Regions from separate parts of the Mesobacillus subterraneus genome, predicted to be linked through region 1. Evidence: a T-box and tRNA genes for the amino acid it is inferred to sense, from the RefSeq annotation. Region 1 holds a T-box; the other regions hold tRNA genes.
What was found. The T-box of region 1 lies ahead of argS (arginine--tRNA ligase). A T-box ahead of a tRNA ligase gene usually reads a tRNA of that ligase, here a tRNA-Arg.
Positions count from the first base shown of each region.

Region 2: it encodes a tRNA-Arg, which carries the amino acid that the T-box ahead of argS (arginine--tRNA ligase) is inferred to sense. The anticodon was not compared.
Region 3: it encodes a tRNA-Arg, which carries the amino acid that the T-box ahead of argS (arginine--tRNA ligase) is inferred to sense. The anticodon was not compared.

Region 1 covers NZ_CP129019.1:1,659,039-1,662,319, forward strand. Annotated here, with positions in the region: gene LC048_RS08510 (RNA polymerase sigma factor) at 1-372, shown strand, start outside; gene LC048_RS08515 (hypothetical protein) at 356-1,264, shown strand; gene LC048_RS08520 (GNAT family N-acetyltransferase) at 1,345-1,818, shown strand; T-box leader at 1,891-2,104, shown strand; gene argS (arginine--tRNA ligase) at 2,150-3,281, shown strand, end outside.
Region 2 covers NZ_CP129019.1:844,039-847,319, reverse strand. Annotated here, with positions in the region: gene ilvB (acetolactate synthase large subunit) at 1-4, opposite strand, end outside; T-box leader at 88-340, opposite strand; gene ilvE (branched-chain-amino-acid transaminase) at 373-1,275, opposite strand; tRNA gene LC048_RS04190 (tRNA-Arg) at 1,644-1,720, opposite strand; gene LC048_RS04185 (metallophosphoesterase) at 1,842-2,366, opposite strand; gene LC048_RS04180 (XTP/dITP diphosphatase) at 2,359-2,964, opposite strand; gene rph (ribonuclease PH) at 2,976-3,281, opposite strand, start outside.
Region 3 covers NZ_CP129019.1:235,924-239,204, forward strand. Annotated here, with positions in the region: partial or broken gene whiA (DNA-binding protein WhiA) at 1-788, shown strand, start outside; gene LC048_RS01080 (HPr family phosphocarrier protein) at 811-1,068, shown strand; gene clpP (ATP-dependent Clp endopeptidase proteolytic subunit ClpP) at 1,129-1,734, opposite strand; tRNA gene LC048_RS01090 (tRNA-Arg) at 2,103-2,174, shown strand; gene rpoN (RNA polymerase factor sigma-54) at 2,644-3,281, shown strand, end outside.

The sequences.
Region 1 (3,281 bases):
AGAACGAATGTGAAAACCTGGCTTTTTAGTATAGCAAAGCATCTCGTAATAGATGAAATACGCAAGAGAAAAAGAAAGAGGATTTTTTCCTTATTTGCTAATGACCCTGAGATCCAGTCACCTTTTAACATTGAACAGTATATTGAACACAGAGAAACAATAGAGAGAACACTGGAAGCAATCCAGCAGCTTAAACCGGACTACCGGCTTGTGATTACTTTGAAAAAGGTTGAAGAGTGTTCCACTAAGGAAATCTCCGAAATCCTGGGTTGGTCGGAATCAAAAACCAGAAAGACTTTGTCAAGGGGATTAGCTGCATTAAAGAAAATGGATGTATTGGAAGGGAGCGAATACTTTGAAAAAACCTTCTGAACGAAATTGGACTGCCCTAAGATCAGTTACCCCGGGAGAAGATGAAAAAGAAAGGATGAGAAGTAAAATCAGGTCATCGATTCGTGCACAAGCTGGATTAAATATTAAACATAGAATATTCGAGTTGAAAAATGTTGTATTAACAGCAATATTTGTAATCATCTCGGCAGGTCTGCTCATCCAGTTACAACAACATTATCAATCTCAAAATGGGTCAGGACAATCGCAAGCAGATAATGAACTCAGTCTCAATTGGGATTTAGAAAGCATATATAGCGAAAAAAACGAGGAAGGTTATGCCTTTTTTGAAAAAGGAAACCCTGAACAAGTAGGAATGGCTGAGTTTGTAACCGATGGAGAGAAGAAAAAAATTATCAATACGAGCGCTATGAATATGGCAAAAGAGATGGTGAACTTTCCTTATCCAACATCATTATATATCGAACACCTCAAGATGATGGATGTTAGTCTCCGGTACCATTTCTTTGTCGAAGCCGGAAAAGAAACAATGCATTTCAGTTTCGATTACCCAAAACTTGAATACTCTGAAATCTTCCGGGTCATTTCATCACTAGATGTTAACAAACCTAAACCATATCGACATGATGAGCAGCTTTATGTTACCCATGGCTACGGAAGTCTCCCATATCCTGTTGGATTAAGACCAGTAGAGTTAATAGGTGATAAAGAAAAATATGTATGGGAACGAGGAGTACCGCAACAGTTTAAAGATTATATCAATAAAATCAAATCATCGGGGATATGGAAGCAAATCAAGGGTGACGGCACATCATACACATTCGAATCCAGCGATGGTTTAGAAAGAGTAGAAATCTCGATGCAGGGAAAAGAAATAACCTACCATTATTCATATCCAAACAGAGAAGAGTAAAAAGACTTTTTAAGGAGAAAAAGGATTTCCCTGATAAATGGCTGAATTCTTATATATATCTTGAAAAAAGGGGAATCTCTGTGATTGATATAGTGCGAGTAAAACAAGAGGATGAAGCAATTCTTCACAATTTAGTTCAATTTTATATTTATGAATTTACGGTCTTTCAGAATTTCAAGCTTGAAGAGAATGGAAGTTTTGCACCGTTTGATTTGAAGCCATATTGGTCTGAAGCAGATTTACACGCTTATTTTATACTCCACAATGGGGAGCTGGCAGGGTTTGCAATGGTCGAAAGCGGTGACCCAAATGTCATCCTTGAGTTTTTTATAATGAGGAAATTTTACAGGAGAGGATTCGGCAAAATTGCTGCATTTAAGCTGTTTGATCAATTCCCTGGAAAATGGAGTATCACCCAGGTAGAGAAAAATGAACCAGCAAGGAACTTCTGGCGGAAAGTGATAGGCGATTATACCAGCGGCAACTATGTGGAAACGTTTGATGATTACAATCGATCCATCCAAGAATTCAACACAGGATTAAAAGTTAAATAGTTAATTGTGTCTAAAAAATATCGAAAATAATGATTGCATAATGACATAGCAGTTGTTTATAATGGTAAAAATATCTAATCGATGAAAAAGAGAGTAGTTACTTTATCATGCAATAGCGAGCCAGGGACGGTGGAAGCCTGGTGCATAAGAGTAATGAAGCGCACTTTTGAGATGCTTTCCTGAAAATGAGTAGGGACGGCCGGGAACTTCCCCGTTATCAATGAAAGCAGGTTCCTTAGTTTGGAACAATTTGAGTGGTACCGCGGGATAAACTCTCGTCTCTTATATAGAGGCGGGAGTTTTTTTTGTTTTATAAAGGAGGAAAATTCTAATGGAATTTATCAAGCTGTATTCAGAATTGCTTGCTGCCGAGCTAGATGGGCATCTTACTTGTAATGAAATAGAGAGGTTAATTGAGAAACCAAAATTTTTGCACCAAGGTGACATGGCTTTTCCATGTTTTCAACTGGCGAAAATGATGCGAAAACCACCAGTTGCAATTGCCAAAGATGTAAGTTCACGATTGCAAAACCAGATCGATGGCTCATTTAATCGATTTGAAGCAGCTGGCGGATATATAAATGCATACTTAAATAAGGCATGCGTCGCTAAAGAACTTTTACATGAAATACGGCAAAAAAAGAATCACTATGGAGACCTTGACCTTGGTGAAAGTCAGACTGTAACAATTGACCTTTCCTCGCCAAATATCGCTAAACCATTTTCAATGGGCCATCTGCGTTCAACCGTTATCGGGAATTCACTTTCGCTTATTTATGAAAAATCAGGTTACAAAACAGTTAAAATCAATCATCTAGGTGACTGGGGAACTCAATTTGGCAAACTCATCACGGCATACAAGCTTTGGGGCAATGAGGAAAAAGTGAAGGCTGAACCGATTCAGGCACTGCTCGCGCTGTATGTAAGATTTCATGAAACCGCAGAAAGTCAGCCACAGCTTGAACAAGAGGGCCGAGACTGGTTCAGGCGGCTGGAAAATGGGGATGCCGAAGCACTTAGACTTTGGAAGTGGTTTAAGGACGAATCGTTGAAGGAGTTTAAGAAAATATACAATCTGTTGGGAATTGAGTTTGATTCATATGCTGGGGAAGCTTTCTATAATAATAAGATGGAAACAATTGTGGAAATGCTGCGAGAAAATGGACTGCTTGAAGACTCTGATGGGGCACAAGTAGTCAAATTGAATGACTATGGACTTCCTCCTTGTCTAATAAAAAAATCGGATGGCGCTACTTTGTACGCAACCCGGGACTTAGCTGCAGCCAAGTACAGATTCGAAGAGTATTCTTTTGTAAAGTCTTTATACGTGGTTGGCAACGAGCAAAGTCTGCACTTTAAACAACTGAAAGCAGTGCTTGCAAAATCGGACCTTCCATGGGAGACCGGCATTACTCATGTTCCATTTGGCATGATGTTAAAGGACGGCAAAAAAATGTCCACAA
Region 2 (3,281 bases), 820 kb from region 1:
CCATTATCGAACCTCCCAATGTCAACTCAATGTATTTTTTCAAAATAAAAAAGCCCATCCATCTCCATATGCCTAAGGTTGCCCAGGCAAAGGGATGGAATAGGCTTTATCTCCTTTTCCACGGTACCACCCTTATTCACGCATGAAGCGTGCACTCGTGACAGCTGAAGCTGCCGGTTTTGATAACAAGTGCCATGCACTCGACCAGTTTTACTAGAATCCCTTTCAAACTGGTGCTCCAGGGTGAGTTCATTTATTGCGGCATCACCGGCTTCCAGCAACCCCGGCTCTCTGTGCATGCTGATCGCAATAAATTACTTGTCCCTGTCCTCGCTTTATCCTTATTCAATTAGTCGTTATCGTATAGAATAATCAACTGACCTGATGCGCTTTTTCCGAATAAACCTGAACTCCGTCTGTCACTACTTTCGCCCTGAACTCACGCAGGATATTCTGTGTATGCTCTCCTGGTACTCCATCACCGATGGTTCTTCCATCCACTTTGATGACGGCGATCACTTCTGCTGCCGTCCCTGTAAGGAATACTTCGTCGGCCGTGTATACATCATGGCGGGTAAATGGTTCCTCCTTCACCTCGTACCCCAGATTTTTCGCGATATCGATAACCGCATTTCTGGTGATTCCTTCTAAAGCCCCTACATATCCTGGCGGTGTGAGGAACGTATTGCCTCTCACGATAAAAATATTATCTGCGGAGCCTTCTGCAACATATCCCTGATCGTTAAGCATTAATGCTTCACTTACATTTGCCAGATGAGCTTCAATTTTTACAAGAACGTTATTTAAATAGTTCAGTGATTTCACTTTCGGGCTCAATACGTCTGGACGATTTCTTCTGGTCGCGACTGTTACTATTTCCAAACCCAGGTCATACAGCTCCTTCGGGAAAATAGCCAGTGGCTCTACGATGATGACCACATTCGCGTTCGGGCATTTAAAAGGATCAAGCCCTAGGTCCCCGACACCCCTGGAGACGACAATACGGATATAAGCATCCCTCAATTGATTCCGTTCCACCGTCTCAACAACCAGTCCGGTGAACTCCTCCTTGGAGTGCGGCATGTTCAGCATGATGGACTTGGCTGACCGGTAAAGCCGGTCCATATGTTCTTCCATCCTGAAAATATTGCCGCTGTATACCCGTATCCCTTCAAAAATACCGTCTCCGTATAGAAATCCATGATCATATACCGAAACCTTAGCATTTTCCTTGGTGACAAATTCACCATTTAAGTAGATCCATTGATCGGGCACAATAAACACTCCTTTAATGAATAGACGCTTTAAATTATTAAACTCACAGGTTAAAAAAATACAGTTCCACATTTTTAAGAAACTAATATAAACCCCAGATTCACTTTCGATTCATTTAACTTGTTTTTTTATTTGAGGATTATCTTACGCCCAATTTCAACACTCGTCAACACCCTTTTTCTAAATTATTAGATAATTTAGATTAGTTAGTTAATTTGTATCCGCTTACATTGTTGATATATTCACATTTTAAAAAAATATTTTTTTTATTTGATCCCTCAGATTTACCTTCATTTTCACGAGCGGAAAATAGAGCAAATAAAAAAACTCACCTTTCAAGAAAGGTGAGTTAAAGTATGTAGTTTAAATGGCGTCCCAGGAGAGATTCGAACTCCCGACCGTACGCTTAGAAGGCGTATGCTCTATCCGGCTGAGCTACTGGGACATGGTTGTTTTTTAAAGACAAGATTTATTATATTAGGCAAACAGCTAAAAGTCAATAATAAATCTCAACTTTTTTCTGAGGGAAACCTGCTGATTCCCCTCAGAAAATTATTATAGTAGTTTCAACTCGTTTTGTGAAGTGAAAACTCCTGCTTCAAGTCAGTCAACTCACCGTTTCCAAAGTCATAAATCCTCACTACCGCTTTTCCATTTACCAGCTCGAGTATGGCATAACTCTTTTCAGTCCTGCCTCGTGGAAGTCTGATACTTCCTGGATTGATGAATAGTACATCATCCACCATTTCTGCTCCCAGCACATGAGAATGTCCAAAGCAGACGATATCAGCCTGCAGTTCTTTTGCCTTATAGTATAAATTTACGAGGGTAGATTTTACTGAGTAGAGATGCCCATGCGTCACAAAGATTTTTACGCCATTTACGACATGTGTTTCGTCATCAGGAAAGTTTCCATTAAAGTCGCAATTTCCTTTGACCGAACTGAAATTCAAAATTGCTGCGTCGCTTTCAGAAAGCTCGGAGTCTCCGCAGTGAATCATCAAGTCCACATCATTGCCATGCAGCCTCTCAATTCCCTCAAGCACCTCAGTCGACCCGTGGCTGTCACTGACAATCAGCACCCTATTCATGGCGTTCCTCACGCTCGTTAAGGAGCTCATCCAGCTTTCTGATGGCATTAGCTCTATGGCTGATCTTGTTTTTTTCGTCTGATGCCAATTCCGCCATCGATTTCGCCTTTGTTTCTACGAAGAAAATCGGATCATAGCCAAAACCATTGGTACCGTGTCTCTCCTCGAGGATTCTTCCTTCACACGTCCCAAATACAGTCAATGTTTCCTTACCAGGCTCTGCCATCGCTAGTGCGCAGCAGAATCTTGCGGTGCGCTCGCTTTCCGGTACAGCCTCAAGTTCTTCAAGAACTTTGTCGATGTTATTTTCATCATTTTTTTCAGCACCTGCGTAACGTGCCGAATAAACACCTGGTCTGCCTTCCAACGCGTCAATTTCAAGTCCTGAATCATCCGCAATTACTCTTACTCCAAGAATATTAGCGATAGCCTCAGCTTTTAAGATGGCGTTCTCTTCAAACGTAGTACCAGTTTCCTCTACATCTTCAATTTCCGGGAAATCAAGCAATGTTTTTACCGACAACCCTTTTGGTAGAAAAAGCTTTTCGAACTCTTTTGCTTTTCCTTTGTTTTTTGTCGCAATAATGACTGAATCCATTTCGAACTCCCCTATCTCTGTTTTCCGCCCTCAATTTTGGCAGTCAATTCCTCTCCCAGGGCTTCCTTCTGTTTTTCGAACAGTTCTGTTATTCCATCTTGAGCCGCTTTTAAAAGCTCCTGCAGCTGGCTGTATGAAAAAGTAGCTTCTTCTCCAGTGCCCTGCAGTTCAACAAATTCCCCATTGCCTGTCATGACTACATTCATGTCGACATTTGCAGCAGAATCCTCAACATAATTCAAGTCAACAACAGCCTCGCCATTCTTCAAGATCCCGACACTTGTCGCAGCAAGAAAGTCTGTCACAGGAAAAGCAGA
Region 3 (3,281 bases), 1.4 Mb from region 1:
CCAGGCGGATCTATACCTTGATCAAAAAAAGTTATCAGGTTCAGGTAGAGCTGCTGGTAAGAAAGAAAATGCGGCTGAAAAAGAATAATGTTTATATTGTCCGCCTTAAGGAATCAGCCAGGGATATTCTGGAGGATTTAAAGATTATTGGAGAAGGCTTTGAAATTATCCATGAAATTTCACCTGAATTGGTGAAAAAGAAATGTTGTAAGCGATCATACTTAAGAGGTGCCTTCCTTGCAGGAGGATCCGTGAACAATCCGGAAACGTCCTCCTATCATCTAGAGATTGCCTCTATGTACCAGGAGCATAATGACTCATTATGTGAGCTGATGAATACATTCGGGTTGAACAGCAAAACGCTTGAGCGAAAAAAAGGCTTCATCACCTATTTGAAGGAAGCTGAAAAGATCACTGAGTTTTTAACCATTGTTGGTGCATATAATGCGCTGCTGCGATTCGAGGATATCCGGATTGTACGCGACATGAGAAACTCGGTTAATCGTCTTGTGAATTGTGAAACTGCTAACTTGAATAAAACAATCGGCGCTGCACTGAGACAGGTGGAGAATATCCGCTTCATAAGGGATACCGTCGGCCTGCAAATTTTACCCGATAAACTGAGGGAAATCGCTCAGCTCCGTGTCGATTACCAGGATGTCACCCTTAAAGAGTTAGGTGAGATGGTAAGCGGGGGAGCAATCAGTAAATCAGGAATCAATCACCGGCTGCGTAAAATTGATGAAATAGCAGATAAACTGCGTGCCGGACAAATTACAAATAAATAGTGGGCTGGAGGAGGAATACTCAATGGTGGAAAAACAGGTGGAAGTAAAATTAAAAACTGGTTTACAGGCTCGACCTGCGGCATTGTTCGTACAGGAAGCAAACAGGTTCACATCCGATATTTTTCTTGAGAAGGATGGGAAAAAGGTAAATGCTAAAAGCATCATGGGATTGATGAGCCTTGCCGTCAGTGCTGGCGCATCCGTGAACCTGATCGCAGAAGGCAATGATGAAGAAGAAGCAGTGGAAAAGCTGGCAGAATATATCCAAAAAGAAAACTAAAAAGATCTTAATAACCAAAAAACTCGCTCCCGTTAGAGAGCGAGTTTTTAATTCGGATGATTATTTATCTTTCTTTTCTTCAAGAACGTTGCGAGTGATGATCTGGTCAACAAGACCATATTCCTTCGCGCGTTCAGCTGTCATGAAGTTGTCGCGGTCAGTATCTTTCGCGATGACTTCAATTGGCTGGCCAGTGCGCTCAGAAAGAATTGTATTCAACTTTTCACGAAGGAAAAGAATGCGCTTTGCAGCGATTTCGATTTCTGTCGCCTGTCCCTGAGCACCGCCCAGTGGTTGGTGAATCATTACTTCTGCATTCGGAAGGGCAAAACGCTTGCCTTTTGTACCAGCAGCTAGCAGGAATGCACCCATTGAAGCTGCCATACCGATACAGATTGTTTGTACATTTGGCTTGATGAACTGCATAGTATCGTAGATTGCCATGCCGGCAGTGATGCTGCCGCCCGGGCTATTGATGTAGATGGAGATGTCCTTTTCCGGATTTTCAGCTTCCAGGAAAAGCAACTGGGCTACGATTGAGTTGGCAACATTGTCATCGATTGCGCTTCCCAGCATAATGATGCGATCCTTTAGAAGGCGGGAATAAATGTCATAAGCCCTTTCGCCCCGATTCGTTTGTTCAATAACTGTAGGAATCAAGTTCATGTTTGTTTTCCTCCTTTAACGTAAAGATCTCTTTTTACTGCACTTTTTAAAAAGCTGGTCTGCCTCAATAAGGCAATTTCCTTCCTTTTAAAAAGGCAAATTGCAGGCTGGCATAAACTGGTTCGCTTGCCAGAACACCTATGTAGTTTTATGATACACGCATGGTCAATAAAGGTCAAACGAATCGCTTGATTAGCCTGCAGAAACTGTTCGACAATAATGTATATTCCATTTTACTGTACCGTATCCATCTTACCCAAGAATGTAATTTTTAAACAATAACAAGCGGTCGAGATCCCAAAAAATCATCCTTGCAAAGGGACCAATCTTACCCTATAATAGGTAAGCGTAACGCTAACTTCAAACATGCCCTCGTGGTGCAACGGATAGCACGTAAGATTCCGGTTCTTGAAATGGGGGTTCGATTCCCTCCGAGGGCGTCACTACTTAATGGAAATGGCTTTTGAGATTGCTCAGATAAAACTGTCCAAGTTTTGTCGGGGGTTTCTCGAAAGCCTTTTTTTATAAACCGAACTTTGATTAGTTTTTCCTTAAAATGGGAGAATCTGCAATTATCACTGATGTTTACGCAATTATGCTCTGGTATTGTGCAATTATCGGGTGAGTATGCGCAATTATATCCTCTGATAGTGCAATTATAGCGACTCTTTAAGAGAATAATTTTTCCAGTTGCTTTTTACTGGTTTTTTTCAAAAAAAACACTTTAAAATTGGTAGGTTACTTGATTCGCTTACCATTTGTCCGGGTTCTGTTCGGGTGATGAACATACTGTTGTGCCTGAATTGCTTTTTTGCCGATTAAACCCAAGCAGTTTATATGACCTATGCCAAATTCTTTCCATACACCAGAGCCTGTTTATCATGTAAAATGGATGAAGGGGTGATTTGGATGGATTTGAAAGCTGGTTTATGGCAAAAGCAGACATTAAAATTAGCGATGACTCAGGAGCTGACCCAGGCAATCGCGCTCTTGCAATACTCAGCCCAGGAGCTTGCGGCATTTCTTGAAGCTAGGTCAATGGAAAATCCCCTGATTCAAGTAGACTTTAAAAATATTACTCACTTTGATTCCAATATGGACCGTACGAGGAAGACAAGAACAAGGACGTTCGAACGGGACCAGAAAAACTTGATTGAGCAGGTCGGAGCAGGAGCGAGTGACACGCTTGAAGATTATCTGCTTTCACAATTAAACTTGCTAAAAGCTACTGCTGAGGAAAAATTGATTTTACATGAATTGATTGAAAATATAGATGAAAACGGTTACTTGACCCTCGATCGAGAAGGTCTAGTAAACAGATATCAAGTAGAACATGAAATTGTTGAATCTGCTTTTTTTAAACTTCAGTCGCTGGACCCGGCCGGTATCGGGGCTCATGATCTCAGGGAATGCCTGCTGCTTCAACTGACGAGGCAAAAGCGGACACCTGAAAATGAGTTGGCGATCACAATCATTCGTGATCAGTTCCTTCTATTTGCTGAGAAAAAATGGAAAGCGCTGGCGAAGATGCTGAATATCGATGTGAA